DNA from 3 places in the Novosphingobium sp. BL-A-28-Hi1-0D genome. Region 1 is predicted to be linked to each of the others. Evidence: predicted binding sites of a transcription regulator. Region 1 holds the regulator's gene; each other region holds the start of a gene.
What was found. Region 1 encodes LexA, which represses DNA repair genes until DNA is damaged. Its sites were predicted from a motif close to GTTCCNCNCTTGTTCT; they were not measured.
Positions count from the first base shown of each region.

Region 2: recA (recombinase RecA) is a predicted target of LexA. The motif match lies at 5,377-5,392, and genes of this name have one in related genera.
Region 3: ACZ1JW_RS07205 (ribonucleoside-diphosphate reductase subunit alpha) is a predicted target of LexA. The motif match lies at 4,945-4,960, and genes of this name have one in related genera.

Region 1 covers NZ_CM145502.1:3,319,563-3,329,380, forward strand. The annotation lists gene ACZ1JW_RS16015 (anthranilate synthase component I family protein) at 1-1,242, shown strand, start outside; gene ACZ1JW_RS16020 (DUF4145 domain-containing protein) at 1,249-1,959, shown strand; gene ACZ1JW_RS16025 (anthranilate synthase component II) at 1,961-2,548, shown strand; gene trpD (anthranilate phosphoribosyltransferase) at 2,545-3,534, shown strand; gene trpC (indole-3-glycerol phosphate synthase TrpC) at 3,743-4,531, shown strand; gene moaC (cyclic pyranopterin monophosphate synthase MoaC) at 4,615-5,088, shown strand; gene ACZ1JW_RS16045 (molybdopterin molybdotransferase MoeA) at 5,099-6,304, shown strand; gene lexA (transcriptional repressor LexA) at 6,362-7,060, shown strand; gene ACZ1JW_RS16055 (energy transducer TonB) at 7,317-7,985, shown strand; gene ACZ1JW_RS16060 (ComEC/Rec2 family competence protein) at 7,952-9,818, opposite strand, start outside.
Region 2 covers NZ_CM145502.1:323,084-332,901, forward strand. The annotation lists gene alaS (alanine--tRNA ligase) at 1-2,584, opposite strand, end outside; gene ACZ1JW_RS01590 (class I SAM-dependent methyltransferase) at 2,637-3,452, opposite strand; gene ACZ1JW_RS01595 (glutathione S-transferase family protein) at 3,457-4,083, opposite strand; gene recA (recombinase RecA) at 4,234-5,304, opposite strand; gene ACZ1JW_RS01605 (helix-turn-helix domain-containing protein) at 5,675-6,484, shown strand; gene ACZ1JW_RS01610 (hypothetical protein) at 6,495-6,878, shown strand; gene gdhA (NADP-specific glutamate dehydrogenase) at 6,947-8,302, opposite strand; gene ACZ1JW_RS01620 (SRPBCC family protein) at 8,486-9,292, opposite strand; gene ACZ1JW_RS01625 (adenylate kinase) at 9,338-9,818, opposite strand, start outside.
Region 3 covers NZ_CM145502.1:1,451,631-1,461,448, forward strand. The annotation lists gene polA (DNA polymerase I) at 1-1,847, shown strand, start outside; gene ACZ1JW_RS07190 (hypothetical protein) at 1,909-2,619, opposite strand; gene ACZ1JW_RS07195 (YifB family Mg chelatase-like AAA ATPase) at 2,801-4,309, shown strand; gene ACZ1JW_RS07200 (GlsB/YeaQ/YmgE family stress response membrane protein) at 4,306-4,554, opposite strand; gene ACZ1JW_RS07205 (ribonucleoside-diphosphate reductase subunit alpha) at 5,051-7,054, shown strand; gene ACZ1JW_RS07210 (PepSY domain-containing protein) at 7,299-7,676, shown strand; gene ACZ1JW_RS07215 (DUF2171 domain-containing protein) at 7,967-8,191, opposite strand; gene ACZ1JW_RS07220 (ribonucleotide-diphosphate reductase subunit beta) at 8,552-9,607, shown strand; gene ACZ1JW_RS07225 (helix-turn-helix domain-containing protein) at 9,671-9,818, opposite strand, start outside.

The DNA of each region.
Region 1 (9,818 bases):
GCAGCTTTCGCCCCGCTTCCGGGCAATGCCCTGACGGAACTGCGTGCGCTTGTCAGCGCTTGCCGGATCGAGGTGCCTGCTGAGCTGCCCTCCGCACTCGCCTGCCTGGTCGGCTACTTCGGGTACGAGACCATCGGCCTTGTCGAAAAGCTGCCGCGCGCACCGCAGAGCGATCTCGTCCTGCCCGACATGCTGTTCACCCGGCCAACCGTGGTGCTGGTGTTTGACCGCCTGTCCGACGAACTGTTCGCCATCGCCCCGGTCTGGGCCGAGGGTGGCGAGCCTGCGCGCCTGATCGAGGTTGCCGCCGAACGCATCGACAGCGCCTTGCGCAAACTGGCCGACCCGGTGCCTGCCGACGAGCGTCTTGCCGAATCTGTCGACGTGACGCCGCAGCCGGTCATGCCCGCCGCCAACTATGCGCGGATGGTGACGCGGGCGAAGGACTACATCGAAGCAGGCGACATCTTCCAGGTCGTGCTGGCCCAGCGCTTCACCGCGCCCTTCCCGCTGCCGCCGATCGCGCTCTACCGCGCTCTGCGCCGCATCAACCCCTCGCCGTTCCTCTATTTCCTCGACATGCCGGGCTTCGCGCTGACCGGATCGAGCCCGGAAATCCTCGTCCGCATCCGCGATGGCGAAGTGACGATCCGCCCCATCGCCGGAACCCGCCCACGCGGCAAGACTCCGGAAGAAGACCGTGCCAACGAACTCAGCCTGCTCGACGATCCCAAGGAACGCGCCGAGCACCTGATGCTGCTAGATCTCGGCCGCAACGACGTGGGCCGCGTGGCCAAGGCGGGTACGGTCAAGGTCACCGAAAGCTACACGGTCGAGCGCTACAGCCACGTGATGCACATCGTCTCGAACGTGGTCGGCCAACTCGACACCTCGCGGGCTGACAGCGTAGACGCGCTTTTCGCAGGCTTCCCCGCAGGCACCGTCAGCGGCGCTCCCAAAGTCCGCGCCTGCGAGATCATCGCCGAACTCGAACCCGAAACCCGCGGTGCCTACGCAGGCGGCGTAGGCTACTTCGCGCCCGACGGCTCGGTCGACAGCTGCATCGTCCTGCGCACAGGCGTGGTCAAGGACGGCGTCCTCCACGCGCAGGCAGGCGCGGGGATCGTCGCCGACAGCAACCCCGAATACGAACAGCGCGAGTGCGAACTGAAGTCAGGCGCACTGTTTGCGGCTGCGCGCGAGGCGGTGCGGGTGGCAAGTGAAGCGAAGTTTGGGCAATAGCGAGCTATGTCGGTTGCAGGAAAAAAATTTGAGCTACAGGCTGATTGTCCACGTTGTGGCACTCAGAGAATAACGTTTGATGTTCTGCAAGACAGTTTTGTTCCAGGTGACGATTGGAGCAGCATACTTTTCTGTCGTTGCCGATCTTGCTTTTCGTCGGTAAATTTCGAGGTAAATTACAACCGCAAAGACACTCTATCTGCCTTGCAAGGAAGCGGATTTTTTTTAAACGCTTTATTCAACAGCGTTGTTATCCAGAAACCTACATTTGCAAATACATGTCGCTGCCCGGAATACACACCTGACCATATTGAACGAGCATTTAACGAAGCAACTTTATGCTTGTCCGTAGGTGCCTGGAATGGTTCAGGGGCTTTGTTCCGAAAGACTGTAGACCTGACAACACGAACACTCGTGCCACAGGATGATGAACATCGTATCGGAGAAAATGGCTATATTTCGTGGAAGACATTTAAGGATCTGCGGCTACGAATCGATTGGCTTCTAGACAAGTCCATGCTGGATCGTCGTCTTGCTCCTTTGATTGATTGCATCCGCGAGGACGGCAATGACGCTGCTCACGCGTCTGAAAATTTGGATCGAGACGCTTGTTTGGACCTACAAGACTTTACAGTAGCAGTTTTGGAATCGGTATTTACTGAGCCTGGCCGAATTGCTGAAAGCGTTCGCCGCCGCATAGAGAGGCGCGGAAACTAGAATGATCCTCGTCATCGACAACTACGACAGCTTCACCTGGAACCTCGTTCATTACCTGATGGAGATGGGCGCGGAGGTTGAAGTGGTGCGCAATGATGCGCTCACTGCCGATCAGGCCATCAAGACCGGCGCGCAGGGGTTCCTGCTTTCGCCCGGCCCCTGTACGCCGAACGAGGCGGGGGTTAGCCTCGATCTCGTCGGTGCGGCGGCGGATGCGAACTTGCCTTTGCTGGGCGTGTGCCTTGGCCACCAGTCGATCGGGCAGTATTTCGGCGGGAAGGTCGTGCGCGGCGGGTTGATGCATGGGAAGACCTCGCCGGTCACGCATGATGGCACCGGCGTGTTCGAGGGCCTGCCCTCGCCCTTCATCGCCACGCGCTATCACTCGCTGATCGTGACCGACATTCCCGATTGCCTCGCGGTCAACGCGCAGTCGGATGACACGCACATCATGGGCTTCCGCCACACCTCGCTGCCGATCCACGGCGTGCAGTTCCACCCGGAAAGCATTGCCACGGAACACGGCCACGCCATGGTCGCGAACTTCCTCAAGATCTGCGGCATGAAGACCAACCCGGTCCCGGCATGAACCTGCCTGACGTCACCCATCCGCTGGAGGAAGCCGAAGCAGAAGCTGCGTTCGCGGCGATCCTCGATGGCACCGTGACCGACGAAGGCATCGCGCAATTCCTCGTCGCCCTGTCGGACCGGGGTGAGACAGCGAGCGAAATCGCGGGCGCGGCGCGGGCGATGCGGGCACGGATGATCCCGGTCAGCGCGCCTGCCAATGCAATCGACGTCTGCGGGACCGGCGGCGACGGGCACCACACGCTCAATGTCTCGACGGCGGTCAGCCTCGTCGTCGCAGCCTGCGGTGTGCCGGTGGCCAAGCATGGCAACCGCGCGGCAAGTTCAAAGGCAGGAGCGGCCGATACGCTGGAGGCGCTCGGGCTGAACCTCGACCGCGCGGGCGAGACAGCTGAGGCGACACTGGCCGACCTTGGCATCTGCTTCCTCTTTGCCGCGCGTCATCACCCGTCGATGGGTCGGATCATGCCGATCCGCAAGGCACTGGGCCGCCGCACCATCTTCAACCTGATGGGGCCGCTGGCCAATCCGGCAGGCGTGCGCCGGCAATTGGTCGGTATCGCGCGGCCCGCTTACGTGCCGATCTATGCCGAAGCGATCCGCCGCCTCGGCACAGATCACAGCATGGTCATCTCGGGCGATGAGGGGCTTGACGAGCTGAGCCTTGCGGGCGGCAACGAACTGGCCGAAGTGCGCGGCGGGGAAGTCCTGATGCGCCGTGTCTCGCCTGCCGATGTCGGTCTGCCGCAAGCTCCGGTCGACGCCATTCGCGGCGGCGATGCGACCTATAACGCCGCCGCCCTGCGCGCCCTGCTGCAGGGTGAGGAAGGGCCATACCGCGATGCCGTGCTGTTCAATGCCGCCGCCGCGCTGATCGTCGCAGGCGAGGCGAGCGACTGGTACGAGGGCATCGAAGAAGCCGCCGAAGCGCTCGACAAGGGCCTCGCCAATGCGCTGCTCAATTGCTGGATCGCCGCGCTGAGGTAGCGCTCTTGCCCACCCCCGCCCCCTCCCGCCTGCGGGAGGGGAGAACAAGCGTTGCGTCTAGCCCTCCCGCAATCGGGAGGGCCGCGAGACTTACTGAACGTGTTGAACGGGGTGGGCTGCGACGGTGCGTCTTTTGACAGGCTCACGATTGAAGGCCCGAAGGACACACTTGCCCCAACGCGCCCAACCTCGCTAAGGCACGCCCGCCATGACCGACAAGCTCACCGAAATCTGCGACACCAAGCGCATTGAAGTCGCTGCCCGCAAGGCCGCTGTCACCACCAGCGAGCTTGCCGCGCACGCTGCGGAGCAGAGCGCGCCGCGCGGGTTCGAAGCGGCGCTGCGGGCCAGGGCGCAGACCGGCTATGCCCTGATTGCCGAGATCAAGAAGGCCAGCCCCTCCAAGGGCCTGATCCGCGCCGATTTCGCGCCTGCTGACCATGCTCGCGCCTATCAGGCCGGGGGCGCTGCCTGCCTCTCGGTCCTCACCGACGCGCCCTATTTCCAAGGGCATGAGGACTATCTGGTCGAAGCCCGCGCCGCCTGCACCCTGCCGGTGATCCGCAAGGATTTCATGGTCGATCCGTGGCAGTGCCTTGAGGCGCGCGCCATCGGGGCCGATGCGATCCTGATCATCGCCGCCTGCCTTTCGGACAGCCAGATGGCCGAGATCGAAGCCGCCGCGCGCGAACAGGGCATGGACGCGCTGGTCGAAGTGCACAACGAAGAGGAAATGGAGCGCGCAAGCCGCCTGAAGTCGCGCCTGATCGGGGTGAACAACCGCGACCTGAAGCGCTTCGTCACCGACCTTTCCACCACCGAACGCCTCGCCCCGCTCGCCCCGGAAGGCACGCTGCTGGTCGCCGAAAGCGGCATCAACACCCACGCCGACCTGCTGCGACTGGAACAGTGCGGCGCGCGCACCTTCCTCGTGGGGGAAGCGCTGATGCGGCAGATGGACGTGGAAGCTGCGACACGAGCGTTGCTCGTCGGCTGATTGCCATCCCCTGAGAGGGATTTGCGGTTTTCGCGCGGGACGGTGTAGACCTCGCCCAGGTGCAAAGACTGCCGAGGACCTTGATGAACGACCTGACGCATATCGATTCGGCCGGAACTGCACGGATGGTCGACGTTGGCGGCAAGGCTGAAACGCATCGCGTCGCAATCGCCCGCGGCTTCATTCGGATGTCCGATGCCACGCTCGAAGCGATCCGGACGGGCAATGCTCCGAAGGGAGACGTGCTCGGCCCCGCCCGCATCGCCGGAATCTTGGCAGCCAAGAGGACTGGCGATCTCATTCCGCTGTGCCATCCGCTGGCGCTCGATGCGGTGAACGTGGACTTCGCGCTGGTCGACGGCGGCATCGAATGCACGGCCACTGCCTCGCTCACAGGGCGCACCGGGGTGGAGATGGAGGCTCTGACGGCCGTCAGCCTTGCCCTGTTGACGATCTACGACATGGCCAAGGCTCTGGACAAGGGCATGGTCATCGAAACGGTGCGGTTGATCGAGAAGCGCGGCGGCAAATCCGGCACCTGGCGCGCAGGTGAATGAGCACCGGCGCATGAGAACACCGCCCCTCCCCCTCGCCGAGGCGCAAGCGCGCCTGCTGGCGCTGGCGCCGTCGCTGGGGGTGGAGCACCGGGCGGTCACCGAGTGCCTTGGCCACTATCTTGCGGCAGACCTTCACGCCCGACGCACCCAACCTGCCGCGCCAGTCTCGGCGATGGATGGCTATGCCTTGCGCAGCGCCGAACTTCCGGGACCGTGGCGCGTTATCGGGGAGAGCGCGGCGGGGCATCCGTTTGGCGGCGTGGTGGGCACAGGCGAAGCCGTGCGGATCAGCACTGGCGCTGTCGTGCCCTATGGCGCGGATATGGTGCTGTTGCAGGAAGATGCTGCGCGCGATGGCGATTTCCTGAGACTCACCGGCGAGCCACCGGTTCCGCCCATCCGCCACGTTCGCCCGGCCGGCATGGACTTCGCTGAAGACGCCGTACTGATCGAGGCGGGCCTGCGCATTGGCCCCGCTCAGATCGCGCTCGCCATCGCGGGAGGCCACGCGCACCTGCCGGTCCGCCGCAGACTGCGCCTCACGGTGATCGACAGCGGTGACGAGCTCGTCGCGCCGGGGCATCTGCCCGCACTGCACCAATTGCCCGCCAGCAACGGCCCGATGCTCTGCGCAATGGTCGGCGGGCTTCCGGTCGACGTCCGCCATCGCGGCCCGGTCGCCGATGATCTCAATGCCTTGGCCCGCGCTTTCGATGCCGAGCGGGAGGCCGACGTGATCGTTACCAGCGGCGGGGCATCGGTCGGCGATCATGATCTGGTCCGTCCGGCGCTGGAGTCGGTGGGCGCGTCGATCGATTTCTGGCGCGTGGGTATCAAGCCGGGCAAGCCCCTGCTGGTGGCGACGCGGGGATCCCAGATCATACTCGGCCTGCCCGGAAATCCCGCTTCAGCCTTTGTCACCGCGTTCCTGTTCATGTTGCCGCTGCTGCGTGCAGGGTTGGGCGCGCGCGATGCGCTGCCGCGCGCGATCCCCTCGCGCCTCGCGACGCCGATGGCAGCGGGCGGAAGCCGGATGGAGTTCCTGCGCGCGCGGTGGGACGGCGCAAGCGTGAGCCTCGATTCGCTGCAGGATTCAGGCGCTCTCTCGCCGCTGTCGCGCGCCAACGCGCTGGTCATGCGCGAAGCAGGAGCGGCGGCGAAAGCCGCAGGAACGGATGTTCCGGTTTACCTGCTCGAGAATGGTGGAATTGCTTGACGAGTCGTAATTGGTTGCTTATCCGTTCCGCATTCGTTCACCTGCGGAGAACCGCCAATGTTGACGCGCAAGCAGCATGAACTGCTCTCTTTCATTCAGGTCCGTTTGGAGGAATCCGGCATTTCCCCCTCGTTCGAGGAAATGAAGGAGGCGCTCGATCTCAAGTCAAAGTCCGGCGTCCACCGCCTGATCTCGGCGCTTGAGGAACGCGGCTTCATCCGCCGTCTGCCCAATCGCGCCCGCGCGCTCGAAGTGCTGCGCCAGCCTGACAGTGCGGTGAGCAAGCCTGCTCTGGCGCGCGAACCTGTTGCAGCCAGCGCTGTCGTGACACCGCTGCGCCCGGCGGCAAAGGTTGCACCTGCTCCGGCGAACGACGTGATCGAACTGCCGCTCCACGGCAAGATCGCGGCAGGTGTGCCGATCGAGGCCTTGGAAACCACCGCCACTCTCCCCGTTCCCGCTGCACTGCTCGGTGCAGGTGAGCATTACGCACTCGAGGTTTCAGGGGACTCGATGGTCGAGGCGGGGATTTTCGACGGCGACTATGCGCTTGTCCGCAAGACCGACATCGCGCGCGACGGCGAAATCGTCGTGGCGCTGGTGCGGGGCGAGGAAGCGACGCTGAAGTATCTGCATCGCGAGAAGGGCATGATCCGGCTCGATCCGGCCAACTCGGCCTATGATCCGCAGTTCTACCGGCCGGACGAAGTGGCCGTGCAGGGCAAGCTGGCCGGGTTGCTGCGGCGGTATCACTGACGACGCAGTCCGCCGCCGGTTCGCGGCGATCGAGCGTTCTCGAAATGAAAAGGGCCGTTCGCGGGGTAACTCGCGAGCGGCTTTTCTTACTCTGCCAATCCGCTATGCCTAATATCAATCAATTTGGTTGAGATTTTTCTGGCACGCACGGCTTCGCAGGTGTAGTTTCCGTTGTTACCGAATGCCCCGCACGGGGCGCCCCTTCCGGGACGGCCTGCCATCAGATGGGGCGTCGGCAACGGAAGAGGTGTTGCCAATGGCTTATGCAGTTGAAAATACGAGACGCCGGCAGACGCAGACCTTCATCGCGGTGGGCCTGCTCCACGGGGTAGCGATCTGGGCCATCGCTTCGGGCTTCGCGAGCGGCATGGTTCATATCATCAAGGACCGGCTGGTCGCGCAGCAGTGGAAGGACGACGAGGTAACGGTGACACCGATCGCGCCGCCACCTGACATCAAGCCAGCGATCAAGCCGGAGACCCGCCCGCTGGTCGCGCCCAAGCCGGATATCTCGCTAGGCCCGGTCGATCCCGGCATCGGCATCCGTCCGGTGGACATTACCCCGATCGCACCTGTCGACATCGGACCTCTTACGCCGCCTGACGTAAAGCCCTCGCCCTCGGCAAGCTTTGCGTTGCGTTCAGCGGCCCCGAAGGGCTCGCCCGGATCGTGGGTTTCGGATCGCGACTATCCCAGCGCCGCAATTCGCGAGGAGCGCGAGGGGCTCACGCGGTTCCGCCTGACCATCGGAGCCGATGGCAAGGTGACGGGTTGCGAGATCACCGGATCGAGCGGTTCGGCGGATCTCGATGCGGCAACTTGCGCCAAGGTAAGCGCTCGCGCCCGTTTCGTCCCGGCACTCGGTGGCGATGGCATGCCGACGAGCGGGAGCTACAGCGGCTCGGTGCGCTGGGTCCTGCCGTGACCTGATGAGCCGGGGCCTGTTGACTTCTCCACGACAGGCCCCGGTCCCTTACCTCGGTCAGGGCGGGGTTCGGGCCAACGGTACCAGCCTTGCAGGCCTTGCGTCTCAGCCACAGTGCGGATGTGGCCGCTGGACAGGTTGATCGACAGGCCGCCGGTCGTGGCGAGGTAGGTCCGGTCGGCCTTAAGCATCCTTGGTCGGCAGGAGAACGGCAGGCGGCGGTCGGCGACAACGATGTCGGCGCGCTCGCATGCAGCGGCGAGTGCAAGATCGTCGATATAGTTGCGGCTGCGTGTAATCAGGAGAGTGAAGCGCCTCCCGCCGCGCAGCAATCGGGCGACGCAAAAGTCGTCGTTGCATCTAGCCTCGCGCCACGCGTCCAGCGGGCGCAACTCGCCTTCCATTCCTGCCAGTTCGAGCAGGTTGTCGCGCATGTATTCGCCGCGCCCCATGCGCAGTACGATCAGGTCGTTCCCCGCACCGGTGATCCCGACGTGGTGACCATCGCCGGTGACAAGAATGTCGGGCGTCGGCGTGAGGGCCATGGCAACGAGCGCAAGGCCTGTTGGAGCGAGGCCCCACAGCCGGACCCGCCCAGTCCAAAGTGCCAGCCAGAGCATCCCGGACAGGAAGAGGATGAAGGTCCAAGGTGCAACTGGCGGCAGCATCGTGACGGCGCCGGGCTGTCCCGCGACAAAGTGCGCCAGCGCCAGCAGCAGGTCGAGCGACTTGCCGACAAGCCACCAGACCGGGGCGCCCGCATCCCCAAGATCCAGCATCAGGGCGGTACCGATCAGCGGCATGGTGACAAAGGTGGTCAGCGGGATGGCGATGACGTTGGCCAGCGAACCGTAGACACCTGCGCGGTGGAAGTGGAACAGGCCGATCGGCATCAGGGCGAGTTCGATGACCAAACCGGTGACCAGCAGGAGAATCAGGCTGCGCGCCATGCGCACGAGCGGGCCGTGGTGTTCGCCGGTCAGGAAGGCCTTCACGGGCGCGCTTGAGTGGAAGGCGATGATCGCGATCACCGCGGCAAAGCTCATCTGGAAACTGGGGCCGAGCACGGCTTCGGGCCAGAACAGCATCACGACAAGTCCACCAACCGCGACCATGCGCAGAGAAAGGGGGTCACGTCCGAGCGCCAGTGCAGCGAGGACCAGCAGCGCCCCGATGCAGGAGCGGATCGTCGGAACTTCGGCTCCCGTGAGCAAGGTGTAGGCGAGGCCCGCAAGCGCCCCGGCCAAGGCGGCTGCTAGCGGCACGCGGATGCGCAGGGCTATCCATGGTACGAGCGCGAGCAGGCGCGCGACGATCCAGTAGACCGCGCCGACCAGCGCGCTGACGTGAAGGCCGCTGATAGACAGCAGGTGCGTCAGGCCTGCGTCGCGCATGGCGTCCTCGTCACTCTCGGCGATGGCGCCGCGATCGCCGCTGGCGAAGGCGGCGGCAATGGTCCCGGCCGATCCGCCAAGGCGGGACCGTACATGGTCGGCAAGACTCTTCTGCAGGCCACGCAGCGTGGCGCCACGGTGCGAGGGGGCAAGGACGCGAACCTCGCCGATCACGCTGCCCGTGGCCGCCAATCCATCGAACCAGGCGGCGCGGGCGAAATCGTAGGCTCCAGGCAGCATCGGCGCGGCAGGGGGCATAAGGCGTGCCCGCACCCGCGCCTGCGCGCCCTCGACAAGACCTTGTGCGTCCTTGTCATAAGGCAGATTGACGCGGACCCGGACGGGGCCGGGAAAATCCGCCAGTCGTGTCTTGAGGACGAGGCGCGCCCGGGCCTTGGCGGGTTCTTCGCGACGCTCGACCACTTCGCCCTGAAGCGTC
Region 2 (9,818 bases), 680 kb from region 1:
CGCCGCCCTGCGCCATGTCCGGGCGGCCACCGCCACCCTTGCCGCCGAGCGCTTCGACGCCCGCGCGGACGAGATCGACCGCGCTGACCTTGCCGACTAGATCCTCGGTCACCGCAGCCGCGATGGAAGCTTTGCCCTCGTTCACCGCGACGATCACCGCCACGCCAGAACCAAGCCGCTGCTTGGCCTGATCGAGCAGTCCGCGCAGTTCCTTGGGGTCGAGCCCGTCGAGCACTTGCCCAGAGAACTTCACGCCGCCCACGTCCTCGTCGGCATTCTCGGCCTTGGCCGAGCCACCGCCGAGCGCCAGCGCCTTCTTCGCCTCGGCGAGTTCGCGTTCGAGCTTCTTGCGCTCGTCCATCAGCGCGGTGACGCGGGCTTCCACGTCTTCGGGCGTCGTGCGGAGGATCGAGGCGGTGTTCTTCAGCGCATCCTCGCGCGCCACGAACCACTGCCGCGCACCCTCGCCGGTCAGCGCCTCGATGCGGCGCACGCCCGAAGAGACCGCGCTTTCGCTGACGATACGGAACACGCCGATGTCGCCCAGTGCGCGCACGTGGGTGCCGCCGCACAGTTCGACCGAGTAGTGCTTGTCCGCCACGCGCCCCATGCTCAGCACGCGCACTTCATCGCCATACTTCTCGCCGAACAGCGCCATGGCGCCTGCTTCGATGGCCTCATCGGGGCTCATCAGGCGCGTGGTAACCGGCTCGTTGGCGCGGATTTCGGCATTCACTTCGGCTTCGATCGCTGCAATGTCCTCAGACGTAAGTGCCGTCGGCTGCGAGAAGTCGAAACGCAGGCGATCGGCCGCGACGAGCGAGCCCTTCTGGGTCACATGGCCGCCAAGCCGGTGACGCAGCGCCGCATGGAGCAAATGCGTTGCCGAATGGTTGGCACGGATCGCATCGCGCCGCTCGACATCGATATCGAGCTTGACCACATCGCCGACCTTCACGGCACCCGACGCGACCGTCGCGTTGTGCGCATGGAGGCGGCCAAGCGGCTTGGCCGTATCGCTCACCTGCAGCACCAGCCCGTCAGCGCCTGTGATCGTCCCGGCATCGCCGGTCTGACCGCCGCTCTCGCCATAGAACGGCGTCTGGTTGACGATGACGGTCACGCTGTCACCCGCAGCCGCACTATCGACTTCCTTGCCGTCGCGAACCAGCGCCACAACCTGCGCCTCGCCAGTGGTGGCGGTGTAGCCGGTGAACTCGGTCGCGCCGACGCGTTCGGCGATGTCGAACCAGACTTCGCTGTCCGCCGCCTGACCCGATCCCTTCCAAGCCGCGCGCGCTGCCGCCTTCTGCTGCGCCATCGCCGCGTCGAAGCCTTCGCGATCCACCGCGATGCCGCGAGCGCGCAGGGCGTCCTCGGTCAGGTCATAGGGGAAACCGAAGGTGTCGTAGAGTTTGAACGCGGTGTCGCCGGGCAGATTGTCGCCCTCGCCCAGCGTCGCGGTCGCTTCGTCGAGCAGCTTGATGCCGTTTGACAGCGTGCGGCGGAACTGCACTTCCTCGCGCAGCAGGGTTTCCTCGATCAGCGGCTGCGCGCGGCCAAGCTCGGGATAGGCAGCGCCCATCTCGGCCACCAGCGCGGGCACCAGGCGATGCATCAGCGGGTCCTTCGCGCCCAGCAGGTGGGCATGCCGCATGGCGCGGCGCATGATCCGGCGCAGCACATAGCCGCGCCCTTCGTTCGAAGGCAGCACGCCATCGGCCAGCAGGAAGCTGGTCGAGCGCAAGTGGTCGGCGATTACGCGATGGCTCGCACGCTGCTCGCCTTCGGCCTTGACCGCGGTCAGGCTCTCGGACGCGGCGATCAGCGCCTTGAAGGTGTCGGTGTCATAGTTGTCGTGCTCGCATTGCAGCACGGCAGCGATGCGCTCCAGACCCATGCCGGTGTCGATGCTCGGCTTGGGCAGGCTGCCGGTGATCTCGCCCGCCGTCTGCTCGAACTGCATGAACACGAGGTTCCAGATCTCGATGAAGCGGTCGCCGTCTTCCTCAGGCGATCCCGGAGGGCCGCCCCAGATGTGGTCGCCATGGTCGAAGAAGATTTCCGAGCATGGTCCGCACGGACCGTCATCGCCCATCGCCCAGAAGTTGTCCTTGGTGGCGATGCGGATGATGCGATCCTCGGGCAGGCCTGCGATCTTCTTCCACAGCTCGAACGCCTCGTCGTCGGTGTGATAGACCGTGGCGAGCAACTTGTCCTTGGGCAGACCCCATTCGCGCGTCAGCAGCGTCCACGCATGCGTGATCGCCTGCTCCTTGAAGTAATCGCCGAACGAGAAATTGCCGAGCATCTCGAAGAAGGTGTGGTGCCGCGCGGTGTAGCCCACATTGTCGAGATCGTTGTGCTTGCCGCCTGCGCGCACGCACTTCTGCGATGAGGTGGCGCGTGGGGTCGCACGGGTTTCGAGGCCCGTGAACACGTTCTTGAACGGCACCATCCCCGCGTTGGTGAACATCAGCGTCGGGTCGTTGTACGGCACCAGCGGCGCAGACTGCACCACATCGTGCCCGTTCGAGCCGAAGTATTCGAGGAAGGAGCGGCGGATTTCGTTCGTCGAAGTCATGAAAGGCCGATTAGGCGAGCGTTCGGCGCGCTACAAGCACGTTTCATCCATCTCAGTGATCGGATGTGCCCGTTACCAGCCATGCCGCTGCCCGAAACGCGACATGCCCCTCGCGATGATGCGCTTCGACAAGGTCTTGAAGACGTTTGGCGACCTCTTCGCGCTGCTCTTCGGGCAGGGTTCGCAACGCAGCCGCTGCCGGACCGATTCGGCGAAACAGCGCCATCGCCTCGCCCACGGCATCCGCGCCCGTCCCGGCGATGTAGTCGAAATCGACCGCCGTGAATGCAAGGTCGCGCCACCCTGCCATGCAGCGCCGCACGTGCTCTGGCTGCGCGAAGGCAAAGGGCCCGGGCGCGAACGGTTGTAGCGGTGGCGGCTCTGACCTCGGCAGAAGGTCGGCAATCGCCGCGGCCCACTCGTTCTGCGCTGCGGAACGGAAGCATGAGAACACGATGCGGGCCCCCGGCGCAGAAACCGCTGCAAGATGGGCAAAGGCGTGCGGCGGATCGGTGAAGAACATCACCCCATGCCGCGACACCAGCAGATCTGGCCTGCTGCGCGGCTGCCACGTGCTCGCATCGGCCAGTTCGAACGAAAGGTTCGCAGCAGAGGCGCGCTCCGAGGCCGCGTCGATCAGGTCCGGCGAAATATCGATTCCCGTCACCCGTGCCTGAGGTCTCGCCGCCGCGACGGCCAAGGCCAGTTCGCCCGCACCACAGCCGATATCGACGACGTCACTCCCCTGCTCGGCCGCGATGGCAGAAAGCAATGCGGGGGTAAGCTCGGAAAAGCTGACGTCGGTCCGCCGCCATTCCGCCGCCCAGCTCCGCCCGACGGTGCCCTGCCAGTCCCCTGCATTCGTCATCGCATCACATCCCGAAGTAGGCGCCGCCCTTCTCGCGGGCCCGCTGCCACGCGGGACGCGCATGGACGGCAGCGACGAAGGCCGCGAGCTTGGGGAAGTGCGCGCCTGCGCCGTTCATCACTGCGATCTCTGCCGGGAAGCTCAGCATCACGTCCGCCCCGGTCCAGTCGTCACCGATGAAGTGCCCGGAGGGGCGCAGGATCTGTTCCATGTAGCCGAAGTGCGCAGCCAGTTGCTCGTCGATGCGCGGCTTCAACGGTTCCGCAGCATCGCCAAGGCGCGAGGTGTAAAGCTGGAGGAGAATAGGCGTCATCGCCGAGCCTTCGGCGAAGTGCATCAATTCGAGATGGCGCAGCGCCTCGTCGGAGCCGGCAGCAGGCAACCACGCGCCATTGCCATAACGCTCGCACAGCACCTGCACGATCGCGCCTGATTCCTCGATCACCCGGCCATCGATCTCGAGCAGCGGCGACTTGCCCAGGGGATGCACCGCCTTCAGTTCGGGCGGCGCGAGATTGGTGACGGTATCACGCTGGTAGTGGCGGATCTCGTAATCCACGCCCAGTTCCTCGAGCAGCCACAGGACGCGCTGCGAACGGCTGTTGTTGAGGTGGTGAACGATGATCGACATGGTCGGGACTCCTGTTGGATTAACCGCAAGGTTAAACGCCAACCATCAGAACGCAAACAAAAAGCCCGCCCATTCCTGCCGGGGAATGCGCGGGCTCTTTGGTGTGGCAGGCGGGTGCGGATGGAGGCTGCAGGCCCGCCGCCTTGAAGATCAGACGTCGTCGTCCGCGTCCGGACCGACCATCAGACCTTCGGCAACCTTGTCGGTGCGGCCACGGATCGCAGCTTCCAACCGGTCGCAAAGTTCACGGTTCTCGCGCAGGAAGTTCTTGGCGTTCTCACGCCCCTGCCCGATGCGAATGGAGTCATAGCTGAACCAGGCGCCGGACTTCTCGACAAGCCCGGCCTTGACGCCGAGATCGAGAATCTCGCCGATCTTGGAAATGCCCTCGCCATACATGATGTCGAATTCGACCTGCTTGAACGGCGGGGCAACCTTGTTCTTGACCACCTTCACGCGCGTGGCGTTGCCGACGATCTCGTCACGGTCCTTGATCTGCCCGGTGCGGCGGATGTCGAGGCGGACCGAAGCGTAGAACTTGAGCGCGTTGCCGCCCGTCGTCGTCTCGGGGTTGCCGTACATCACGCCGATCTTCATGCGCAGCTGGTTGATGAAGATCACCATGCAGCGCGAGCGGCTGATCGAGCCGGTCAGCTTGCGCAGCGACTGGCTCATCAGGCGGGCCTGGAGACCGACGTGGCTGTCGCCCATCTCGCCTTCGATTTCGGCACGCGGCACGAGCGCTGCCACCGAGTCCACCACCAGCACGTCGATCGCGTTGGAGCGCACCAGCGTGTCGGTTATTTCCAGCGCCTGTTCGCCCGTATCAGGCTGCGAGACGATCAGGTTGTCGATGTCCACGCCCAGCTTGCGGGCATAGACCGGGTCAAGCGCGTGTTCGGCGTCGATGAAGGCAGCGGTGCCGCCATTCTTCTGCGCCTCGGCAATCACGTGCAGCGCGAGCGTGGTCTTGCCCGAACTTTCCGGCCCGTAAACCTCGATCACGCGGCCGCGCGGCAATCCGCCCACGCCGAGCGCGATATCGAGCCCGAGCGATCCGGTGGAGATCGCTTCCACCTGCATCGCTTCCTTCGAGCCCAGCTTCATTGCCGACCCCTTGCCGAACGCGCGGTCAATCTGCGCAAGGGCCGCGTCGAGCGCCTTCTGACGATCCATGTCCTTGATCTTACCTTCCTCGATGAGCTTGAGCTGAGCCGCCATGGCTTCGTTTCCCTTGCTAGAGTTGGCTGACATGAGCCGTCAACAAGGGTTATGTACTTGTTGTGTTCCATTAGAACAAGAGGGGAACGAAAAAATCGCTCCGTTCTGGAAGCACGTTATCGCAAACACTTATCGCCAGACGCTTTTCCCGGCCGACAAGCAACCCGTCATGTGTGCCTCACACGGCCCGGAGAACCGCCGCATCCACCATGCCACCGACGCGGCACCCTCATTTCAACGTCGCAAAGGGCTCTCCACCCCCCATAGCTGGCGACTCGGCCCACGTCCGGTCCGTTAACCATTGATCGCAATTGCAAGGCTAACGCATATCTATAAGTATATCTCTAGATATATCGAAAGTTATAGTAACATGCCTTTCAATAGCGACCGAAGGCGCAAGACGTCTACGAAGCTGCGCGCGGCGGATTCGGCCTGGAGTTCCGAAGATCAATTCCTGACCGCAAGGCAGAGCCACACTGTAGGGGTGGCCGCAAGGATTCTTCATTTTGGAAACGGCGCTCCGCCGATGGAAGTGGCCTGTGCCGCAGCCTTTTGCGAAACGGCACAAGTCTTTCGCATCACCGACGACTACACGGCTTACACCGATGACGGGCGTCAGGCCTACAGCGTTATCTTCGTTGTGGGAAGCGATCCGGTCCGCATCCGCAAGTTCATGCGCATCTATCGCCCGTTGCTGAAGGGCAAGGCCAAGATTGCCCTGCTGCGTGATGCCAGACCAAGAGTACGTGCGCAGATTCTCAACGTCGGTTTCGATGACGTGTTCGATGTCGGCATGTCCACGCCGGAAGGACAGGCCCGCATCGAGGCCATTCTCGCCCGCATGGGTCAGCGGCAGACCGACGAACTGCTGCGCGAGGTGCGTGAGCTGCACCTTCAGCATTACGTCGTCACGCCCCTTCTCGGCCGCGAAGCAAAGATCCTGTCGTTGCTTGTAGCAGCCAGGGGATCGCCCGTTCGCAACCAGAGGCTCGCCGCAACCGGAAGGTCTGTGCATCGCCCGATCTCGCCGAAGTCCCTCCAGGTCCTCATCTCCGGCCTCAGAGCCAAATTGAAACCCAGCATCAGGATCACGAGCCATGGATCGTCAGGATATGCCTTGCAGGAAGTCTCTCCCGTGGCCGACCTTCTCGCCGCCGCCGCAGGCGGGGCAGATCATTAGCATCGCCAACTTGCGCAGCCGTCTGCTCAAGATGGCCGAAAGCGTCGAGCGCAACGACCAGCACGGCATGGAGTCGGGGGCTGCCGAACTGTGTGATATCGTGCTGGGCGAACAACGCTTCGCGATCACGGCTCCGGGAATTGATCCGCGCAGGATCGCCGATGCGCTCCGCCGCTATGCCGCGGGCGAGCACGAAGCCGCTGCCTTTGCCGCGATTCCGGATTGCCTCGAAATTGCCGCATCGCGCTTCGAATCCTCGAAGACGCATATCGCCAAGGTTGCACTTGCCGGGATTCACAGCGGCTACTCGCAGAATGCCACCACGCTACCGGGCGCCGTGTTCGCCGCGTTCCTGCGCTGCCTCGCGCGGATTGCCACAGAGTTCGAGGACTGAAACGACAACGGGCCCGAAGACTTGCCCCGGGCCCGTGTTCATCTCATCATGCGCAAAGCGCCGGTGCGCTACACCACGCCGAACGCCAGCATCGCATCGGCCACCTTCTTGAAGCCGGCGATATTGGCACCCTTCACGTAATCAATGTACCCGCCGCCCTGGTCGCCATAGGCAAGGCAGGACTTGTGGATGCCGGCCATGATGTCCTTGAGCATCTGCTGGAGTTCCTCTTCCTTCCAGGAACGGCGCTCGGAGTTCTGGCTCATTTCGAGGCCGGAGACGGCAACGCCACCCGCATTCGAGGCCTTGCCCGGCGCATAGAGGATCTTGGCCGCCTTGAACACGTGCACGCCGTCAAGGTCGGTCGGCATGTTCGCGCCCTCGGCCACCGCCTTGCAGCCATTGGCGATCAGCATGCGCGCATCGTCGCCCAGCAGCTCGTTCTGCGTGGCGCACGGCAATGCCACGTCACATGGCACGCCCCACGGCGTCTTGCCTGCCACGAACGTCGCCTTCGGGAAGGCCTCGACATATTCCTCAATGCGGCCGCGGCGATGGGTCTTGTGGGTCTTGACCCAGTCGATCTTCTCCTGGTCGATGCCATCAGGATCGTGGATGTAGCCCCCTGAATCCGAGAGGGTCAGCACCTTGCCGCCCAGCTGGACGATCTTCTCGGCCGCATGGGTCGCCACGTTGCCCGAGCCCGAGATCACCGCCGTCTTGCCGGTCAGGTCCTCGCCCTTGGTGGCGAGCATGTTGGCAAGGAAGTAGACTGCGCCATAGCCAGTCGCCTCGGTGCGGATCAGCGAGCCGCCCCATTCCAGGCCCTTGCCGGTTAGCACGCCGGTGAAGTTGTTGGTGATGCGCTTGTACTGGCCGAACATGAAGCCGATCTCGCGCCCGCCCACGCCGATGTCGCCTGCCGGAACGTCGACGTCGGCACCGATATGGCGATAGAGTTCGGTCATGAACGACTGGCAGAAGCGCATGATCTCGCGCACGCTCTTGCCCTTGGGATTGAAGTTCGATCCGCCCTTGCCGCCGCCCATCGGCAGGCCGGTCAGCGCGTTCTTGAAGGTCTGCTCGAAGGCGAGGAACTTCAGGACCGATTCGGTCACCGATGGGTGGAAACGGATGCCGCCCTTGTAGGGGCCGATCGCGTTGTTGTTCTGCACGCGCCACCCGCGCTGCACGCGGATGTTGCCCTTGTCGTCTTCCCAGCAGACGCGAAAGGACACCACGCGGTCCGGCTCGGCGATGCGGCGCAGGATCTGCTGCGAGTGGTACTCTTCCTTGTCCTGCATGAACTCGAAGATGTCTTCGGCAACCTCCTGCACCGCCTGGACGAATTCGGGCTGGTAGGGATTACGCTTCTTCACGCCTTCCATGAAAGTCGGCAGGTCAACATGATCGGAAACGGCCACGGTACTCTCCCCCTGATCGGAGCCTTTTGGCTCCCGATGCGGCTGCCGGAATGGCGGCCAGGATTCGCTGGGTGCGGCCCGTGTCTGCACGACTTCGGCCAAGCCCCGAGTCGCGCTGTTGTGGAAGAGAGATTAGCGGGTTTTGCGCTACGGGAAAGCGGCGAAGCGCACCTTGAAGCCTGTCTAGCGCCCTGGCGGGAGTCGGTCGTCCTCGACCTTCTTCTTGAACAGGCCATCCAGTGCCGATTTGACCGATTCCGCAGCGGCCGCGTCGTCCCTGTTGGGATCGGGCGTGTAGGTCGGCGCATCCTCGCCGACAGGCTCCTGCTTCATCGCAGGCGGTTCGGACGCAGCATCGGGCACCTTTGGCTCAGGCGTTGCTTCGGGCACTACAGCTGCCGGCGCAGCCTGCATCACCGCCGGACCGATCAGCTTGGAAAGACCCGCAATCTGCTCGGTCAGCACCTTGTCGACCGCGCCGGAGATCGTTTCGGTCTTGTAGCGCATGAAACCGCCGACCACGTACTCCCACAGGATCCGCGTGGTCTTGCCGCCACTCCCGTCGACCGGCTTGAACGTCACTGTCATCGTGCCGTTGACCGCCTCGGACTGCAGCGGACCCAATCCACCGACGAGCCGCAGCGCCCGGTAGGGCTCGGCATAGACCACCCGCATGTGCATCACCGACCCCGGCTTCTGCGTCGCTGGCGCGCCCTTGGGCACCGGCAGCTTCTCGCAGAAGCACCCGTTGGCTGAAGGGTCCATGGCCAGGTTCACGGACTCGCCCGAAAAGGTGTGCTGTGGGTTCCACCACAGCGATGGCGTGGTGAAGGCCTTCCACGCATCGGCGGGGCTCGCGGCGACCTCTGCAGTCACCCGCACGACGAACCCTACGTCAGTCCGCGTCGTCACTTCGGCGCGAGCGGGAGCAGACGCAACAACGGCGAGGCCGCCAAGCCCCGCCGTCAGGAATTTCAGGACCTTGGCCATCACGCGCCTCCGCCCGCACCGGGACGGGCGGGTCACGCCTGCGTGTTAGCGCTTGCCGAGGATTGCCTCAATGGCTGCCGTGACCTCATCCATGTCCGCCATGCCATCAACCCGGCTGACGATGCCCTGCGCTTCGTAGATCGGCAGGATCGGCGCGGTCTTGGCACGATATTCGGCCATGCGGGTGCGCACGGTTTCCTCGTTGTCGTCGGGACGGCGCTTGAACTCGTGACCGCCGCACTTGTCGCAGGTACCTTCGACAGCAGGCTTCTCGAACGTGTCGTGATAGCCCTTGCCGCAGGTGGCGCAGGTGTAACGCCCGGTGATGCGCTCGACGAGCGCATCCTCGTTCACGTCGAGCTCGATCACGTAGTCAAGCTTCTTGCCGCGGCTCGCCAGGATCGCCTCGAGCGATTCCGCCTGCGGGGCGGTGCGGGGATAGCCATCGAAGATCGCGCCCTGGCCCTCGGCCAGCGCATCGAGTTCATCACCGATCAGGGCCGAGACGATCTCGTCCGAAACGAGC
Region 3 (9,818 bases), 1.8 Mb from region 1:
CCGCGCCCGATCTCTCGACTTATGCCTGCATACAGTCGATCGGCGAGCTCCAGCAGTGGATCGCGCGTGCCTTTGCCGCGCGGGTTGTGGCGGTCGACACCGAAACAAGCGCGCTTGATGCGATGCGCGCCGATCTGGTCGGCGTAAGCCTTGCGCTTGGCCCCAACGATGCCTGCTACATTCCGCTCGGACACGGCGGGCAGGACATGTTCGCGGAAAAGCCGGTGCAGGTGGATCGCGCCGAAGCGCTTGCCGCGCTGAAGCCGCTGCTGGAAAGCGATGCGGTGCTCAAGGTCGGCCAGAACATCAAGTACGACCTCAACATCCTTGCCCGACATGGCATCATGGTCGCGCCCATCGACGATACCATGGTGATGAGCTTCTGCCTCGATGCGGGCCGGGGCGAAGTGGGCCTTGCCGGGCACGGCATGGACGAATTGTCCGAACGGCACCTGCTGCACACCACGATGAAGTTCAAGGATCTTTGCGGCACGGGCAAGAAGGCGATTTCCTTCGCCGAAGTGCCACTGGCGGATGCCACGCGCTATGCCGCCGAAGACGCTGACGTGACCTGGCGCCTCCACCGCCTGTTCCAGCCCCGGCTGGTGGAGGAGGGCGGCATGCGCATCTATCAGAAGGTTGATCGGCCGCTCGTGCCCGTCGTCGCGATGATGGAGCGCAACGGCATCAAGGTCGATCGCGAGCGCCTTGCGGGGCTCTCGTCCGAATTCGCCACCCAGATCGCCCGCCTCGAAGGCGTGATCCACGAAGCGGCGGGCATGGCATTTACCATCGGCAGTCCCAAGCAGCTTGGCGAAGTGCTGTTCGACAAGCTTGGCTACAAGGGCGGCAAGAAGGGCAAGACCGGCCAGTATTCGACAGACCAGTCGGTGCTCGAAGGCCTTGCCGCGCAAGGGGCCGAAGTCGCCACGCTGGTGCTGGAATGGCGCCAGCTGTCCAAGCTGAAATCGACCTACACCGATGCACTGCAGGCCGCGATCAACCCCGATACCGGGCGCGTCCACACCAGCTACAGCCTTGTCGGGGCACAGACCGGACGCCTCTCGTCCAACGAGCCGAATCTCCAGAACATCCCGATCCGCACCGAGATCGGGCGCCAGATTCGCGATGCTTTCGTGGCAGAGCCCGGAAACGTGCTGCTTGCCGCCGACTACAGCCAGATCGAGCTGCGCCTCGCCGCGCACATGGCCGATGTCCCGGCGCTCAAGGAGGCTTTCGCTGCTGGCGAAGACATCCACGCGCGCACTGCGATGGAGATGTTCGGCACGGTGGACCGCGATACGCGCGGCCGCGCCAAGACGATCAACTTCGCCATCCTCTACGGCATCAGCCGTTGGGGCCTTGGCGGACGTCTCGGCGTCAGTGCGGACGAGGCTCAGGCGATGATCGACCGCTACTTCGAACGCTTCCCCGGCATCCAGCGCTACATCCACGAGACGCTCGAGAGCGTGCGTGAGTGCGGCTATTCGCAGACGCTGTTCGGCCGCAAGACGTGGTTCCCGCGCATCAACTCCAAGAACCAGGCCGAGCGCCAAGGCAGCGAGCGCGCCGCGATCAACGCGCCGATCCAGGGTACCAGTGCCGACATCATCAAGCGGGCGATGGCCCGCATGATGCCGGCTCTGACCGAAGCGGGGCTGGGCCACGTGAAGATGCTGCTGCAGGTGCACGACGAACTGGTGTTTGAACTGCCCGAGGCAGACGTGGCTGCGGCAAAGCCTGTGATCGAGCGGGTGATGGCGACGGCGGCAGAACCAGCGGTCAAGCTCACCGTGCCGCTGGGCGTGGAAATCGGCACCGGCCTGTCATGGGGCGCGGCGCACTAGGCCCATCTTTCTCCCCTCCCGCAAGCGGGAGGGGCTAGGGGTGGGCATCGGCGACAGCCGATCAGTTCAGCGCCGCGTACCGCGCCAGATCGTCAGTACCAAGCGTCAGGACCTGCTCGTTCGGCACCGAGTTGGTCAGCGCATAGAACGCCGCTGCCTTGTCCGCCGCCAGTCCCATCTCGCGATAGTAGTCGAGATAGGCACGGTTGACCGGGGCAGAGGCTGCAAAGTCGTCGGGTTCGTGCCCGTCCTCGTCGATCCACGAATGGACCATGAATTCGGCGTCAGGAGCGGCGCTGCGGCTCGCGCCTGCCAGAAACAGTTCGACCGCACCTGAGCGCACCGATCCGTGGTCGGGCACATGCGTGGCGATGCCCTGCGCGCGGATCATCCGGCCAAGGCGCAGATTCGCGAAATCGTCGACCGTGCCGGGGCAATCGGGCATTTCCAGCACGCGGATGCCGGGAAAGGCGCGCAGCATCTTCTGGAAGTCGGTGGGGGAATAGCTGTCGGTCTCGGCCACCAGCGCCGCGCGATTGCCGTCGAGCACCTCGAACGGCCCGAAGCTCGCCACGCCCTTCACATCAGCGAGGGCAGGGGTGAGAGCGGGGCCGACAAGGCGCTCCGATCCCGGCTCCTCGACTTCAACGACCGTCGTCTCGGTCCAGGTGACGCCGTTCTCGACCCATGACCGCGTGGAGACCTCGCGCGCCAGCACAGGCTGGCACACGAGCAGCGCGCAGAGTGCAGGCAAGGCGAGGCGGCGCAGCATAGTCTTAAGCTTTCCGCCCGACCGGATTGCCGAATTGCCAAGGAACGGGGTTAAATTCGGTTCACCGTGTTTTCTGTAGAGCGGTTCCGCCCGGGATGCCTCGGAAATGGCAGCATCCCGGCCCCAAGACCCGCCCGAAGGCGCTACGATCCGTATTGTCCCTTATCGGGCAGGAGGATGCATGGTCGCGCTGGTATCGACGGTTGCCTATCTCGGGCTCGAGGCGCGCGCGGTGGAAGTGCAGTGCCAGGTCGCCCCCGGCCTCCCCGCGTTTCGCGTCGTCGGCCTGCCGGACAAGGCCGTGGGCGAAAGCCGCGAACGGGTGTCCTCTGCGCTCTCCGCGCTCGGCCTTGCCCTGCCGCCCAAGCGGATCACCGTGAACCTCTCCCCGGCGGACCTGCCCAAGGAAGGCTCGCACTATGACCTGCCGATTGCGCTCGCGCTGCTGGCAGCCATGGGCGTGGTCGATCTCGAACAGATCGCCGATTACGTGGCGGTGGGCGAACTGGCACTCGACGGCCGGGTGCTGCCGTCGCCCGGCGTGTTGCTGGCGGCATTGCACGCCAGTGGCGAGGACAAGGGCCTGATCTGCCCCGCCGCACAAGGGCCCGAGGCGCGCTGGGCCAGCGGGATTGACGTGATCGCCGCGCCCGACCTGATCGGCCTGCTCAACCACCTCAAGGGCACCAGCCGCCTGCCGCAGCCCACACAGGGCGTGGCAGACCCGCCCCGCCGCATGGCCGATCTCAAACAGGTGAAGGGGCAGGAAACCGCCAAGCGCGCGCTGGAGATTGCTGCGGCTGGCTCGCACAACCTGCTGATGTCAGGCCCGCCCGGTGCCGGAAAGTCGCTGCTGGCCTCGTGCCTCCCCGGCATCCTGCCCGAACTGACCCCGGCAGAGGCGCTCGAAGTCTCGATGGTCGCCTCGGTCGCGGGCACGCTTGAGGACGGGCGGATCAGCCGGGCCCGTCCTTTCCGCGCGCCCCATCACTCCGCCTCGATGGCGGCGCTGACGGGTGGCGGGCTGAAGGTCCGTCCCGGGGAGGTCAGCCTTGCCCATCTCGGCGTGCTGTTCCTCGATGAACTGCCCGAATTCCAGCGCGTGGTGCTTGATTCCCTGCGCCAGCCTCTCGAAACCGGCGAGGTCACCGTGGCCCGCGCCAATGCCCATGTCACCTTCCCGGCGCGGGTCCAGCTGATTGCCGCGATGAACCCTTGCCGCTGCGGACACCTTGGCGATCCCGCGCTCGGCTGCAGCCGGGCCCCGCGCTGTGCTGCGGATTACCAGTCAAAGGTCTCAGGTCCCCTGCTCGATCGCATAGACCTCCACGTCGAAGTCGACCCCGTGTCAGCCGCAGATCTTGCCCTGCCGCCGCCCGCTGAAGGTTCGGATCAGGTGGCCGCGCGCGTGGAGCGGGCAAGAGCGGTGCAGACAGCCCGCCTCGAAGGTACAGGCATGCGCAGCAACGCCGAACTGAATGGGGATCTGCTCGACGCTCACGCCACGCCGGACGAGCCGGGTCGCAAGCTGCTGGCCCAAGCCGCCGAAGCGATGCGCCTTTCCGCGCGCGGCTATACCCGCATGTTGCGCGTCGCCCGCACCATCGCCGATCTGGCAGGCGTGGAGACGGTGGGCCGCATTCACGTAGCCGAAGCACTCAGCTACCGGCGGGTCGCGCCTCGTGCTTAAAGATTCCGCCCGAGGAAGATCAGCAGCATCGCCCCCACCACCGATGCAAGGCACCCGGCCCGATTGACGCCCTCGCCGAACGTACCGCCCGATTTCCAGCTGGCGAACACGCCCGCAACCAGCGCACCGCCCACTCCGAGCAGGATTGTCTTGAGCAGGCCGATGTCCACGGCACCAGGATAGAAGAACCGCGCCAGCACGCCGACGACCAGACCGGTGAACACGATCGAGACAAGATTCAGCACACGCGCACTCCATTCCTGTGGACACCACATATGGTGGCGGTTGACCGGTTCTTGTCCACAATTTGCTGAGCTGCGTGAAAAATATTTCGACGAACGTCATTTGCCACTTGAAGTGCCGCTCTTCCCACGCGTCGCTGCACTGCAGCATGGCATTTCGAGCGACGAAGCGAATCGGGCGTGCGACGAATCGAGTCCTAGTCCGGACGTTTACCCTCTTGTGTCTGATTCCGGTTGAGGCACTATAGGTTGTGGTCGGGCTTCAGGGGGACCTCTAAACCTAGTTTAGAGCGCTTGGGCGTGTTTTGCGCGCATTGGCAACGCTTTGCCTGCGCTCAGGGCATCAAGGCCGTGATCAGGCGTTTTCGGGGCAGAGCGTTGCGGGACATTGTCGTTCCACTTTCGTTCCGTCTCCTGTAGGATCGGGATATCGCCCGATTCGAGTGTGGATTTAGGCCCGGCCCTCATGGTTGTCGGGCCTGCGAACGGGGGTTGCGACGTGGATTTCAGGACTGGAGACGGCTCCGTGGTTGCGCAGGACGAACTGGCGCTTGCAGGCGCCCCGGCATCTGCCGGTGAGGCGAAGGCAGTGGACATGAACAGCAAGGACGCGGGCAGCGAGGCTCTCGTGGCAGGCATGGCGGCAAGCGTTGCGGCAGCGGCCGTCGCGGCTGCGCCGGTCAGCGATTCCAAGAAGGTCAATCCGCGCCGTTTCACCATCGTCACCGACGATTCCCGCGATGCGCTCCTCACCGATTTCGGCAAGGACACGCTGGACGACCGCTATCTCCTGCCGGGCGAGAAGTATCAGGACCTGTTCGCCCGCGTGGCCGATGCCTATGCCGATGATCAGGACCACGCCCAGCGTCTTTACGACTACATCTCGAAGCTGTGGTTCATGCCGGCAACGCCGGTCCTGTCGAACGGCGGCACCGGGCGTGGTCTGCCGATCTCGTGCTACCTGAACTCGGTGGATGACAGCCTCGAAGGCATCGTCGCCACCTGGAACGAGAACGTCTGGCTCGCCTCGCGCGGCGGCGGCATCGGCACCTATTGGGGCAAGGTCCGTGGCATCGGCGAGAGCGTCGGCCTCAACGGCAAGACCAGCGGCATCATTCCTTTCGTGCGCGTGATGGATTCGCTCACGCTGGCGATCAGCCAGGGCTCGCTGCGCCGTGGTTCGGCTGCCTGCTATCTTGACGTCAGCCACCCGGAAATCGAGGAGTTCCTCGAAATCCGCAAGCCTTCGGGCGACTTCAACCGCAAGGCGCTCAACCTCCACCACGGCGTGCTGCTGACCGACGAGTTCATGGAAGCCGTGCGCGATGGTTCGGAATTCCACCTGCGCAGCCCCAAGGACGGCTCCGTCCGCGCCACGGTCGATGCGCGCTCGCTGTTCCAGAAGCTGGTCGAAACCCGCCTTGCCACGGGTGAGCCCTACATCGTGTTCAACGACACGGTGAACCGCATGATGCCCAAGCATCACCGCGATCTGGGCCTCAAGGTCTCGACCTCGAACCTCTGCTCTGAAATCACCCTGCCGACGGGCCGCGACCACCTCGGCAACGATCGCACTGCGGTGTGCTGCCTGTCCTCGCTCAATCTCGAAACCTGGGACGAGTGGAACGCGGACAAGCGCTTCATCGAGGACGTGCTGCGCTTCCTCGACAACGTGCTGCAGGACTACATCGACCGCGCGCCCGACGAGATGGCCCGCGCCAAGTATTCGGCCATGCGCGAGCGTTCGGTCGGCATGGGCGTGATGGGCTTCCACTCCTTCCTCCAGCTCAAGGGCATCGCCTTTGAAAGCGCGATGGCCAAGGCGTGGAACCTCAAGATGTTCAAGCACATCGCCGCCAAGGCCGACGAGGCTTCGCTGGTGCTGGCGCAGGAGCGCGGACCGTGCCCCGATGCGGCCGACATGGGCGTGATGCAGCGCTTCAGCTGCAAGATGGCGATTGCCCCTACCGCATCGATCTCGATCATCTGCGGCGGCACGTCTGCCTGCATCGAGCCGATTCCGGCCAACATCTACACGCACAAGACCCTCTCGGGCTCGTTCGTGGTCAAGAACCCCTATCTGCAGAAGCTGCTGGCCGGAAAGAGCAAGGATTCCACCAATGTGTGGAACTCGATCCTCGAACACGGCGGCTCGATCCAGCACCTCGATTTCCTCTCGCCAGAGGAAAAGGCCGTCTACAAGACCAGCTTCGAGATCGATCAGCGCTGGCTGCTCGAATTCGCGGCAGACCGCACGCCCTATATCGACCAGGCCCAGTCGCTGAACCTCTACATCCCGGCCGACGTCGACAAGTGGGACCTGATGATGCTGCACTTCCAGGCATGGGAGAAGGGCATCAAGTCGCTCTACTACCTCCGCTCGAAGTCGGTCCAGCGCGCAGGCTTTGCCGGCGGCGTCGAGGCGGACAACACCGCCGAAGCGCCCAAGATCGAGCTGTCAGCCGGCGAGACCGACTACGAGGAATGCCTGGCCTGCCAGTAATGGCAGTCCAGTGACCTTGGACGCCTGAGAGCGCTCATGCCACGTCCGGCAGCCAAAGCACGTCCCGAGACGTCCAGGCGGCTGCCGGAAAGCAGCGCCTTGTTACATCCCGCGACACTTTGCGGCTGGCGCAGACTTGCGACAATCCGCGACAAGACTTGTGCTTGCACGATCCCAGGCAGGCCCGCTAAGGCGGTTTTGTCTAATCTTGCGATCAATTCGCATTATCAAAGGGGTCCGTTACATGCGCAAGTGGCACCGCTGGATCACGGTGTTTTTCGGGGTCTTCATGATCTGGATGGCCTTCACGGGCGTCGCCAGCCACGTGACCGCGCTCTGGCCAGCAGGCGAACAGGCCGGGCCACCGCCGGTTCCGCAGGGCTTCGTCTGCCCCGAAACCATGATGTGCCGCCCCAAGGCACCTCCGGGCGGTATGAAGTCGCTGGTCGGCTGGTTCCACCATCTGCACTCGGGCGAGGAATTCGGCCCTGTCGGAACGGCGATCTCGCTGATGACCGGTCTGGCGCTGATGTTCTTCAGCATCTCGGGCCTGTGGATGTACTTCTCCATGTGGAAGAACCGCAAGGACCGCAGCCTCAAGCCCGGCTGGTTCTGGAAGTAAAAGCTGACAGGCTTGCCCACCCCGCTGCGACCAGGTTCGCCTGCGGCTCGCCAAGTCTCGCGGCCCTCCCGCTTGCGGGAGGGCTGAATACGGCGCTCGCCTCTCCCCTCCCGCAAGCGGGAGGGGGCGGGGGTGGGCATGCGCGAAAGCGCATCCGCCAGATCAGGAAAAACGCCCCGCTTTTCAGCGAGGCGCTCTCCGGCCGCAATGTGCGACCTGGTCCCGAAGGGGGCGGGACGTTCTTGCAGTCCGCAGCCGGACGGCGAGAGCCCCTCGCTGCCTTGCCGGACTTATTCTTCCTCGAGCATGCCCCAGGCAACGTCGCCGTTGGCCGAAAGGCGCACCTTGTCGCCCTCAACTTCTGCGATCAGGCCGCTGGAGAGGTAATGGTGGTGGCCCGAATGGGTTCCGCCTTCGTGCCCGGCGTCGTTGTCACGCTTGGTCAGCTTGATGCGGTTGCCATCCATGTGGTCGACGGTGCCGACATGGGTGCCGTCCGCGCCGATCACTTCCATGTGCTCCTGAATCTGCGAGGACCAGTCGCGGCTGCCCGCATCAGCACCGGTCACGTTGCGCGAGTCGTTCGGTTCATATTCGCCCATGGCAATTCTCCTGCGAATTCATTGGCTTTGAGCGGGCAAGGCCTCTCGCCCGCCGCTTTCAATCCAACCGTCCGCAGCCCCACCCGTTCCGGCCTGCAGCGCCCCTTCGCGCCAGTGCGATGGCCCGCATCGCCAGCCCGAGCGTTCCTGTCCCAAAGGACACGATTCTTAGGCGTGGAAAACGCCGCCACTATCCCCGGCAGAGGCCCCCCGCGCGCTTTCGCCAGACCCTGACAGACCCTACATTGACAGAATCAGCACAGGACACCGCCCATGCCCCTTCTTGAAGCCCGCAACACCTACAAGCCCTTCGAATATCCCTGGGCCTACGAGTTCTGGAAGCGCCAGCAGCAGATCCACTGGATGCCGGAAGAAGTGCCGCTGGGCGAGGATTGCCGCGATTGGGCGCAGAAGATCTCGGATCATGAGCGCAACCTGCTGACGCAGATCTTCCGCTTCTTCACCCAGGCCGACGTGGAAGTGCAGAACTGCTACCACGAACAGTACGGCCGCGTGTTCAAGCCGACCGAGGTCAAGATGATGCTCGCCGCCTTCTCCAACATGGAGACGGTGCACATCGCCGCCTATTCGCACCTGCTTGACACCATCGGCATGCCCGAAAGCGAATACGGCATGTTCCTCGAATACGAGGAACTGAAGGCCAAGCACGATTACCTGCAGACCTTCGGCGTCGACAACGACGAGGACATCGCCCGCACGCTCGCCATGTTCGGCGGCTTTACCGAAGGGCTCCAGCTCTTTGCCTCGTTCGCCATGCTGATGAACTTCCCGCGCTTCAACAAGATGAAGGGCATGGGCCAGATCGTCTCGTGGTCGGTCCGCGATGAATCGCTCCACTGCGAAGGCATCACCCGCCTGTTCCACGCCTTCGTGAAAGAGCGCGGCTGCCTGACCAAGGCGGTGAAGGAAGACATCATCGATTGCTGCCAGAAGACGGTGCGCCTCGAAGACGCCTTCATCGATCTCGCCTTCGAACAAGGCCCGGTCCCGGGCATGAGCGCCAAGGAAATCAAGCGCTACATCCGCTACATCGCCGACTGGCGCCTCAGCCAGCTCGGCCTGCCCGCGATCTACATGATCGAAGACCACCCCCTCCCCTGGCTTGCCCCGCTGCTCAACGGCGTCGAACACGCCAACTTCTTCGAAACCCGCGCCACGGAATACTCGAAGGCGGCAACAAAGGGCGACTGGAACACGGTGTGGTCAAGCTTCGATAAGCGGCGGAGTGCTAAGTCGGCCGCGAATGTGGAAGCGCCGGTTGAGGTGGATGTCGATATGTTCGGCGCTGCCGGGATTGCGGCGGAGTGATTTAGGCGGAGTTGAAGAAGTAAGAAGGGATTAATGCGAGGGGCATAGCCCCTCGCGCTCCTTTTAATTTTTCAGATCCTTCAAGGTCAGGGAGCGATTCCCAGAAAAAGCCACAATTTCCTTGAACGTATTGATTGATCTGGTGCCCACCAAAAAAATGCCGGACTCGCCTTTGCTCACATATTCCGCTATTTTTTGTCTATCGTAGCGA